3 regions of the Streptomyces sp. NPDC048415 genome follow, and region 1 is predicted to be linked to each of the others. Evidence: riboswitches for the same ligand, from Rfam matches in the RefSeq annotation. Region 1 holds a riboswitch; each other region holds the start of a gene.
What was found. A riboswitch is a leader RNA that binds a small molecule or an ion and turns the genes downstream of it on or off. The one in region 1 is predicted to bind S-adenosylmethionine.

Region 2: linked by a shared signal. The riboswitch ahead of AB0D27_RS36395 (aminotransferase class V-fold PLP-dependent enzyme) and the one ahead of AB0D27_RS26300 (glutathione S-transferase C-terminal domain-containing protein) in region 1 are both predicted to bind S-adenosylmethionine.
Region 3: linked by a shared signal. The riboswitch ahead of thrC (threonine synthase) and the one ahead of AB0D27_RS26300 (glutathione S-transferase C-terminal domain-containing protein) in region 1 are both predicted to bind S-adenosylmethionine.

The regions. Positions count from the first base shown of each region.
Region 1 is NZ_JBEZKJ010000045.1:9,410-12,674, forward strand. It holds gene AB0D27_RS26295 (amino acid ABC transporter permease) at 1-340, opposite strand, end outside; SAM riboswitch class IV at 674-782, opposite strand; SAM riboswitch class IV at 910-1,055, shown strand; gene AB0D27_RS26300 (glutathione S-transferase C-terminal domain-containing protein) at 1,253-2,032, shown strand; gene AB0D27_RS26305 (hypothetical protein) at 2,090-2,242, shown strand; gene AB0D27_RS26310 (hypothetical protein) at 2,300-2,599, shown strand; partial or broken gene AB0D27_RS26315 (alpha/beta fold hydrolase) at 2,659-2,874, shown strand; gene AB0D27_RS26320 (peptidoglycan-binding domain-containing protein) at 2,914-3,265, opposite strand, start outside.
Region 2 is NZ_JBEZKJ010000088.1:12,820-16,084, reverse strand. It holds gene trpD (anthranilate phosphoribosyltransferase) at 1-862, shown strand, start outside; SAM riboswitch class IV at 1,075-1,191, shown strand; gene AB0D27_RS36395 (aminotransferase class V-fold PLP-dependent enzyme) at 1,381-2,742, shown strand; gene AB0D27_RS36390 (serine/threonine-protein kinase) at 2,810-3,265, shown strand, end outside.
Region 3 is NZ_JBEZKJ010000129.1:13,774-17,038, forward strand. It holds gene AB0D27_RS41315 (MoaD/ThiS family protein) at 422-697, opposite strand; gene thrC (threonine synthase) at 694-1,992, opposite strand; SAM riboswitch class I at 2,010-2,161, opposite strand; gene AB0D27_RS41325 (glucosyl-3-phosphoglycerate synthase) at 2,319-3,263, shown strand.

The DNA.
Region 1 (3,265 bases):
AGAGTCTGCCCAGCGCGAGCAGGATGCCGCCGAGCAGTCCCAACACGGCGCTGTACAAGGCCACTTCGAGGGTGATGAGCAGTCCGTCGAGGATCGTCGGCCGAAGGAACCAGTACCCGAAGCGATCCCACTGGTAGAACGGGTTGGACACGAGTCCGTGCCCGACCTGCGCGACCAGCACCAGCACGACGGCCGTGATGATCCAGCGACCGGGGCGCCGCAGCGGAAGAACGCGCTGCGCCGCCAACGGACGTGGTTCGGCGGGGGATTCGGAGCCAGGGCTCGCCTCCGCAGGGGGCGCTGATCCGGAGGACACAGCGATGCCGGGATGTTGACTCATGAAGGGGCTCCAGCGAATTCGGACACCCCGGACCGGGCAGGCGGCGGGACGGCACCGCTGAGCGCAAACGGCTCGGCGGGACGAGGCGCACGGCGGCGCACGGCGCGGGGGCTGGCGGGGAGGGTGAGCGAACACCGCGAAGCGGTGCACGTCAGGGATTCAGAGAACCGTCAGCCTTGACAGTGGGCGCGGCACGAGGCGGTACACAGCGCGCTGTTGACGCGGAGCAGGTCGACGCTGCGGTTCGCGCACAGCAGTACGCAGCGGGGCCGCCGTGCGGCCGTCCCCTGTGCTGCGTACATCGCCGTCACCGTCACTTTTCCGGCCGCTGGGGCCTCGCGCTTACCGAACATCATCCGGTCCGGTCGTCACCTGGGGCACCCCACCGCGATGCGAGGGTTGCCGGCCAGCGAGCCAGGGCTTGTCGCTGACACTCATGACCGATCTGCGGCGTAAGTTAGGCAGGTACCCAAAAGAATGTCAACGCTCAACGGCCCGGATGACCACCTGGTGAGACTGCGTCTCGCCGTCTTGACGGCCTCACCGGGCGCACCGACACTGGCGGGGACGGTCACGATTGTCAGCGCCGCTCGGGCGGGGTTCCCCTGCTCGTGCGGTCATCGGCCCCGGCCCGCTGGCAGGCAACCCTTCCACCGCGACGGGGTGCCCCGGGTGACGACCGGGTTCCGCCGGTGCGGCGGGACAAGCGTGGTCTCGCGTCTCGCGAGCCCCGAGTGTGAGACCGGTGGGAAGTTTGCCCAGGAACGGCTTGACGAGGCGCCTGCACATCGATCTGTCGCGTGTCTCCAGCGCCTACTAGTCCGCTCGACCCGGACCGGTACGAAGCGCAGTCACTCCGTTCCGCCGCGGTGCCCACAAGGCGGCCGTGGCCTTCGCATCCCCTGGAGAGTCATGCCCGAGACAATGTCGCACGCCTCGAACGCCGGCAGTTCCAGCACATGTACCCCAACTCCGTGCGCTTCCGGCTCACTTGACGCGATCCCCCGTCCGCGGGTCGCCGCGCCGTCCCTCCGCCCGCACCGTTTCCGCAGCCGTATCGGTATCGGTCTCGCCGGTGGCTTCTATCCGGCACCGCACCGCTATCAGCTGTACCTGTCCGCGGGCTGTCCGCTCTCGCTGCGCGTCTCGATCACTCTCGATCTGCTGGGCCTGAGGGACTCGGTCGCCACGAGCACCCTGGTGTGTCCCGCCGACACACCCGACACGCTCGCCTCCCTGCGCAGGGCCTACGAGGCCACGTGGCACCACTACGACGGTCCGCTGACGGCGCCCGCGCTGTGCGACCGGTGGAGCGGACGCGTCGTCAGCAATCACACGCCCGACATCCTGCGCGACCTCGCGGGTCTGCTGTCCGGCCGCGACGAGTCCTGCGTCCATTCGCTGCGTGCACCGGCCCTCGCCGCGGACATCGACGCCCTGCGTGACCTCCTCGAGCAGGACCTCGCCCCGACCGCTCGACCCGAGGACCGGTCGGCGGCGCTGGACCTGCTCGAGCGTCAACTTGCCTCAGCTCCCTATGTGTTGGGCAATGAACTGACCGCCGCGGACGTAGATCTGTGGGTGGCGCTCCTCCACCTCGACCCGGCCGACGCGCTGGCCCCGTACGCGAACCTCAGCCAGTACGTACGACGCCTCGACGCCCACCCGGCCTTCGCCCCGCATCGTGGATGAGCCGGCCGGGCATCCCTGACTGATGGAGCCGAGGGACGCCGGCCCGGCACAGGGGCCATGACCCTGTGCCGGTCGCCCGGCTTCGAACCCGGCGTCCGCTTCGAGTCCACCGATCTGCTGCCGCACACCCGGCTCATCGAACAGGGCCATGCCACCGCCCCCGCTTCCGGGGACTTCGGTTTGAATAAGAAGTCCGATGTCCTGAAGTGATGTCACACTCCAGTCCGCCGGCGCCCTCCTGGACACAGACATCACAGGAGGCCTCGTATGGACCGAGAGAAGGTTCGTTTCGCCAGCGGTGGCACGGAGTGTGCCGCCTGGCACTATCCGGGGACCAACGGCGTGTGCGTGATCATGGCCGGGGGCTTCACGGTGGCCAAGGAGCCGGGTACGGATCTGTTCGCGAGACGGTTCCATGATGCCGGGTTCGGCGTCCTCGCCTTCGACTACCGCGGTCTCGGGGAGAGCGGCGGGCTGCCGCGCCAAGTCCTCACTGTCAGGGGGCAATTGGATGACTGGCAGGCCGCGATCGCGTTCGCGGCGACCCTCCGGGGAGGCCGGTCCTGAGGCAGTCGGACATCCGCCGCGACGCCGTTCGCATGCTGCGCGCGGCAGGCGCCGACACCGATCTCCTGCTGGCCACGGCCGAGCGTCTGCCCGGCTTCACGCGCCCCACCCTCGTGGTCTGGGCCCGCGAGGACCGCGTCATGCCACCCGAGCACGGCCGACGCCTCGCCGAACTCCTCCCCCACGGACGACTGGTCGAGATCGCGGACAGCTACACGCTCATTCCCCTGGACCAGCCGAAGGAACTGGCCCGAGTCGTCCGCGAGTTCACATAGAGCGTCGGAGCGCACAGAGTGCACAGGGTGCACAGAACGTCAGAGCGCGGTGCGTGATTCGAGGTCGGCGCGGGTGTCGTCGCCGTAGACGCCCGTCTCGTCGCCCCGGATGCCGTACCAGAGTTGGAAGCGGGCCACGGCCTCGGACAGGGTGGCGTCGTAAGTGCCGCTGGTGCTGCCGTTGTCGTACACGTTCGGGATGCGCAGGAGCCGTTCCTGCAGTTCCGTCACCGCGGGGCCGCTGTCTCCCTCCCGGAGGGTGCCCGCGCGGTCCGGATCGGCGGCCCGGGAAGGGGCTTGCGCGGCGGGGGTTGTGGTCGGGCGAGCACCGCTCTGCGGTACGTCGCCCTTGTCGCCGCCGGGGAGCAGGAGCGCGAGTGCGAAGCCGACC
Region 2 (3,265 bases), on a different contig from region 1:
GATCTCCGGGCTCGTCCGGACGATGTACGAGCACGCGAACGTGATCGAGGTGCCGGGACCGACGGTGGACATCGTCGGTACGGGCGGCGACGGTGCGAAGACGGTGAACATCTCCACGATGTCCGCGATCGTCGTCGCCGGGACCGGCGCCAAGGTCGTCAAGCACGGCAACCGGGCCGCGTCCTCGGCGTCCGGTGCCTCGGATGTCCTGGAGAAGCTGGGCGTCAATCTGGAGCTGACGACCAAGCGGGTCGCCGAGGTGGCCGAAGAGGCCGGGATCACCTTCTGCTTCGCGGTGAAGTTCCATCCGGCGCTGCGTCATGTGGCGCCCGCGCGCGCGCAGTTGGGGATCCGGACCACGTTCAACGTCCTCGGGCCGCTGACGAATCCGGCGCGGGTGCGGGCGCAGGCGGTCGGGGTCGCGGATCCGCGGCTGGCGCCGATCGTGGCGGGCGTCTTCGCCGAGCGCGGCAACTCCTCGCTGGTCTTCCGCGGCGACGACGGGCTCGACGAGCTGACCACCACGGCGACGTCCCGGGTCTGGGTCGTCCGCGACGGCAAGGTGACCGAGGAGCGCTTCGATCCGCGCGATGTGGGGCTCGACCTTGTTCCGGTGTCGGCGCTGCGGGGCGCTGACGCGTCGTACAACGCGGATGTCGCGCGGCGGTTGCTGAACGGGGAGCGCGGTCCCGTACGGGACGCGGTGCTGCTGAACTCGGCGGCGGCGCTGGTCGCTCTGTCGCCGGGCGACGCGCCCCTCGTGGATCAGCTGCGCGCGGGGATGGCGATGGCGGCGGACGCCATCGACTCGGGGGCCGCGAAGCGGGCCCTTGAGCGGTGGGTGGCGGCCAGCAACGCGTGACGCCGGCGGGCGGCGCGGGGAGGGTTTTCGCCCCCGCCGCCCCTACCCTTCCCGTATCTGGGGGGGCTCCGCCCCCCAGACCTCCCTTGTCGCGCTTCGCGCTCGTCCTCAAACGCCGGACGGGCTGAATCAGCCCCTCCGGCGTTTCCGCTCCGTCCCGCGATGCGGACGCGGGGTTGCGTGCGGAAGATCGTGTGGCAGGATGCTGGGCAGGTCATGAGCGACAGCCATCAGGCCCCGGCCGGCTGTCCGGCAACCCTCCGTCCGTGGCGGGGTGCCCCGGGTGAGGACCAGGTCGTAGGCAGCGAGGTCTACGGCAAGCGCGGACCCCTCGCCCTCTTTTGAGTGGACACAGCCCAGGGGTCCTGGTCGTTCGAGGGAGCCTTCTGTGAGCAAGCGAATGCGATAGGGCGTAGAGCCCCGCCTCCGCATACCCCTTTTCACCTTTCCCGAGCCGTAGACGCCCTGTCCGGGCTGTCCGGCCCGGTGATTCCGCCTGCCTCTCACAGGAGCTCGCCATGTCTGTCTCCACCGCTGCCGCCGACCAGACCGTTTGTGCCCCTCTGCCGGTTCTGGGCCGAGATGTCACCGTCCCGCTCGTCACCGGTGGCGAGGTCACCTACGCCGCGCTCGACTACGCCGCCAGCGCCCCGGCCCTGCAGCGGGTGTGGGACGACGTCGCCGCGTACGCCCCGTACTACGGCAGCGTGCACCGCGGGGCCGGGTACCTGTCCCAGCTGTCCACCGACCTCTTCGAGAACGCCCGCAAGGCGGTCGCCGAGTTCCTGGACTGCCGGGACCGTGACCAGGTGGTGTTCACCCGGTCGACCACCGACTCGCTCAACCTGCTCGCCGCCGCCCTTCCGGCCGACTGCCAGGTCTTCGTCTTCGAGACCGAGCACCACGCCTCGCTGCTGCCCTGGCGGGATGCCCGGGTGACGTACCTGAACGCCCCGCGCACCCCCGACGAAGCCGTCGCCACTCTGGAGCGCGCCCTCGCGGGCAGGGACCCGTACGGCCCGGCGCTGGTCTGTGTCACGGGCGCGTCCAATGTCACCGGTGAGCTGTGGCCGGTGCGTGAGCTCGCCGCCGCCGCCCACGCGCACGGCGCGCGCATCGTCCTGGACGCCGCCCAGCTGGCCCCGCACCACCCGGTGTCCGTCCGCGACCTGGACGTCGACTGGGTCGCCTTCTCCGGGCACAAGCTGTACGCGCCCTTCGGTTCCGGCGTCCTCGCGGGCCGATCCGACTGGCTGCTCGAGGCCGAGCCCTACCTCGCGGGCGGTGGCGCCAGCCGGAAGGTGTCGCGGCGGGAGGACGGGGGAGTGGACGTGGAGTGGCACGAGAGTGCCGCCCGTCACGAGGCCGGATCGCCCAATGTCATCGGCGCCTACTCGATCGCGTCCGCCTGCAAGGCGCTGACGGAGGCCGGCTTCGACACGCTGGTCGACCGTGAGCAGCAGCTGATCGCCGTTGTCCGCGCGGGCCTCGCCGAGGTCCCCGAAGTGCGCGTGCTCTCCCTCTTCGGCGACGACGCCCCGCGGGTCGGCGTCATCTCTTTCGTCGTCGAGGGCTGGAACAGCTCGCACTTCGCCGCCGCGCTGTCCGCCGAGTACGGCATCGGCGTCCGCGACGGCCTGTTCTGCGCCCACCCGCTGGTGCGCACCCTCCTCGGCAGCGACCCGGGGACCCAGGGCGAGTGCGGCGCCCCCGAGGCCGCGCCCGGCGAGAAGTCCCTCAACGCCATCCGCGTCAGCTTCGGCGCGGGCACCCCCGACGAGCACGTCGAGCGCTTCGTGGGCGCCGTGAAGGAGCTCGTCCAGGACGGCGCCAAGTGGAACTACCGTACGGAGGAAGGGCGTTGCGTGCCCGCGGTCTGACCCTCCGACGAGCACATGGCGTATACGCTCCCCCTCAGCGGCCGTACGGCGGACAGGGGAGCACGGGGTGCAGGCGCTGCGCGAGACGGATCCTCGGCGGATCGGTCCCTATGAAGTACTGGGCAGGCTCGGCGCGGGCGGCATGGGCGAGGTCTATCTCGCCGCGTCACGGGCCGGACTCCGCCTCGCCGTCAAGGTGGTGCGGACCGAACACGCCGAGGACCGTACCTTCCGTGCGCGGTTCCGCCAGGAGGTGCGGGCCGCGCAGACCGTCGGCGGGACCGGCACGTACACCGCGCGCGTCGTCGACGCCGACACCGAGGGCGAACGGCCGTGGATGGCGACGGAGTTCGTGGACGGCCCGAATCTGCGCGATGCCGTGCTCGACCACGGCCCGCTGCCCGAGGACGCGGTCCGCACGCTCGCGGCCGCGCTCGGCGAGGCCCTCGCCGCCATCCACGCCAAGGGTCTGGTGCACCGCGACCTCAAGCCGTCCAACATCCTGCTCGCGCCCGACGGTCCG
Region 3 (3,265 bases), on a different contig from region 1:
CACTTCGCGGATCCGGGTCAGACCTCACCCCCCAACGATTGGGGGTGTGCGCCGGAACGCGTCGACCGCGGCTGAATGTATCTGTCCAACTGCCGTCTGCAACAGGTCAATCGGACGAGAATTCTGGGCACGGCCGATCGGGAATATACGGAGAATTCGCGAAGATTCAGGGCAAGTCGGGCCCCATAAATGCCATGAAAGGCTTAAAAAGATGGGGACTTTGGCTACTTCTTGTCTGCTGCCGGGCAAGGACTCATATGCGTCCGGCATAAAACTGGCATAGAAAGCGAAGCAGGTTCCCCAACTGTACCGTGCTCAACCAAGCAGAATTGCCCCCTCCGCTTCTCTCACGGAGGGGGCAATTCGATGAACTCTGGGTGACGAGCATTACCTTCGGTAACGGACTCACCGTGTGTGACGGTCAGCCTCCGGCGACGGCCGGGATGATCGAGACGCCCGCGCCGTTCGGCGTCGCCGTCTCCAGCCCCTGCTCGAACCGCACGTCGTCGTCATTGACGTACACATTGACGAAGCGGCGCAGCTTGCCCTGGTCGTCCAGGACGCGGGCGGCGATACCCGTGTGGTTCTTCTCCAGGTCGGAGATGACCTCGGCGAGGGTGGTGCCCTCGGCGCTCACCTCGGCCTTGCCGCCGGTGTAGGTGCGCAGGATGGTGGGGATGCGGACGTTGACGCTCATGATGCGAGGCCAGCCTCTCGGAAGGAGTCGAGGTTCGGGCGGATGGTCGCGGTGAGGCCGGTGTCCGAGGCCACCGCGTCCAGAGTCTTGAGGCCGTCGCCGGTGTTCAGCACGACGGTGGTGAGGGTCGGGTCGAGGACGCCGTTCTCGATGAGCTTCTTCGTCACGCCGACCGTCACACCGCCCGCCGTCTCGGCGAAGATGCCCTCGGTCCGCGCGAGCAGCTTGATGGCGTCGACGATCTGCTCGTCGTTCACATCCTCCACGGCACCGCCGGTGCGGCGCGCGATGTCGAGCACGTACGGCCCATCGGCCGGGTTGCCGATGGCGAGCGACTTGGCGATGGTGTTCGGCTTCTGCGGCCGTACGACGTCGTGCCCGGCCTTGTAGGCGACGGACACCGGCGAGCAGCCCTCGGCCTGCGCGCCGAAGATCTTGTAGGGCTTGTCCTCGACGAGGCCGAGCTTGATCAGCTCCTGCAGACCCTTGTCGATCTTCGTGAGCTGCGAGCCGGAGGCGATGGGCACCACGAGCTGGTCCGGGAGCTTCCACCCCAGCTGCTCGCAGATCTCGTACGCGAGGGTCTTGGAGCCCTCCGCGTAGTACGGGCGCAGGTTGACGTTGACGAAGCCCCAGCCCTCGCCGGCCGGGTCGCCGATCAGCTCGGAGCAGAAGCGGTTCACGTCGTCGTAATTGCCCTCGATGCCGACGAGCTCGCCGCCGTACACCGCGGCCATGACGACCTTGCCCTGCTCCAGGTCGTGCGGGATGAACACGCAGGAACGGAAGCCGGCACGGGCGGCGGCGGCGCCCACGGCGCCGGCGAGGTTGCCGGTGGAGGAGCAGGAGAGCGTGGTGAAGTCGAAGGCGCGGGCGGCCTCGATGGCCTGGGCGACGACGCGGTCCTTGAAGGAGTGCGTCGGGTTGCCCGAGTCGTCCTTGACGAAGAGCTTGCCGGCGTCGACGCCCAGCTCACGCGCCAGGTTGTCGGCCTTGACGAGCTTGGTCCAGCCGGGGTTGATGTTCGGCTTCTCGGCGACGTCCGCGGGGACAGGCAGAAGGGGCGCGTAACGCCAGATGTTCGCGGGGCCCGACTCGATGCGCTTGCGGAGTTCCTCGGTCTCGTAGGCCGAGAAGTCGTACGCGATCTCCAGCGGGCCGAAACACTCCTCGCAGGCGAAGACCGGGCCGAGCGGCACGCGGTGACCGCATTCGCGGCAGGAGAGCGCCGCGGCGGGACCCAGATCGACGGAGGTCGCGGAGTTCGTGGTGCTTGCAACTGTCTGCGCAGCCATGGAGGCGAGGCCCTTTCTCCTCATCTTCCTCACGACGCACTTCGCCGTGAGACGGATTTGGCACCTTCCCTAGCCGGGAGCCTCGCGACGACGACGCAGTCGTACGAGACCGGCTGGAGGGTTGCCGGGGCTTCATCGGGCCGTATCCCTCTGCCCCTCTGGATGAGCGCTATTCGGTTGTACGGGGATGATCTACGCAATGCGATGGTCATCCGCGTTGTTCAAGACTGTAACCGAAGGCCAGGACAGTTGAGATAGTCGTCCGAACCGCGAGATGGATCACACCGTGCGAGACGGGGTGATCAGACAGTGAGGAGCCGCAGACTGTGCTGGAAGAAGTTGAGCGCTGGCTGAGCACACGCTCCTGGTCCGCGACCGATCGCCCGCTCCACAAGCTCATGGCCGCCAAACGCACCACCGGGTCGACGGTCAGTGTCGTACTGCCCGCCCTCAACGAGGAGGAGACGGTCGGCGAGATCGTCGCCGTCATCCGCCACGACCTGATGCGGCAGGTGCCCCTCGTCGACGAGATCGTCGTCGTCGACTCGGGCTCGACGGACCGCACCTCCGAGGTCGCCGCCGCCGCGGGCGCGCGCGTCGTGCACCGCGACGACATCCTGCCGCGGATACCGACCGTCCCCGGCAAGGGCGAGGTCCTGTGGCGCTCGCTGCTCGTGACGAGCGGGGACATCGTCTGCTTCATCGACGCGGACCTCAAGGAGTTCTCGTCCGACTTCGTCTCCGGGATCGTGGGCCCGCTGCTCACCGACCCGGGCGTGGACCTCGTCAAGGCCATGTACGACCGCCCGCTCGGCTCGGCGGCGGGCCAGGGCGGCCGCGTCACCGAACTGATGGCCCGCCCGCTGCTGAACATGCACTGGCCGCAGCTCGCCGGCTTCGTCCAGCCGCTCGGCGGCGAGTACGCGGCCCGCCGCTCCCTGCTCGAACAGCTGCCGTTCCCCGTCGGATACGGCGTCGAGCTGGGCATGCTCGTCGACGCGCTGCACCTCGTGGGCCTGGACGCCCTCGCCCAGGTCGACGTCGGCGTCCGCAAGCACCGCCACCAGGACGGGCAGGCGCTCGGCCGGATGGCTGCCGCGATCTACCGCACGGCCCAGCTGAGGCTGGCCCGGGGCCATCTGATCCGTCCGTCCCTCACCCAGTTCGAACGGGGCAGGGACGGCTTCGAGCCGCGCACCCACTCCGTCGATACGGAGGAACGCCCTCCGATGTCCGAAATCGCCGAATACCGGAAACGAAGGGCCGCCTAGAC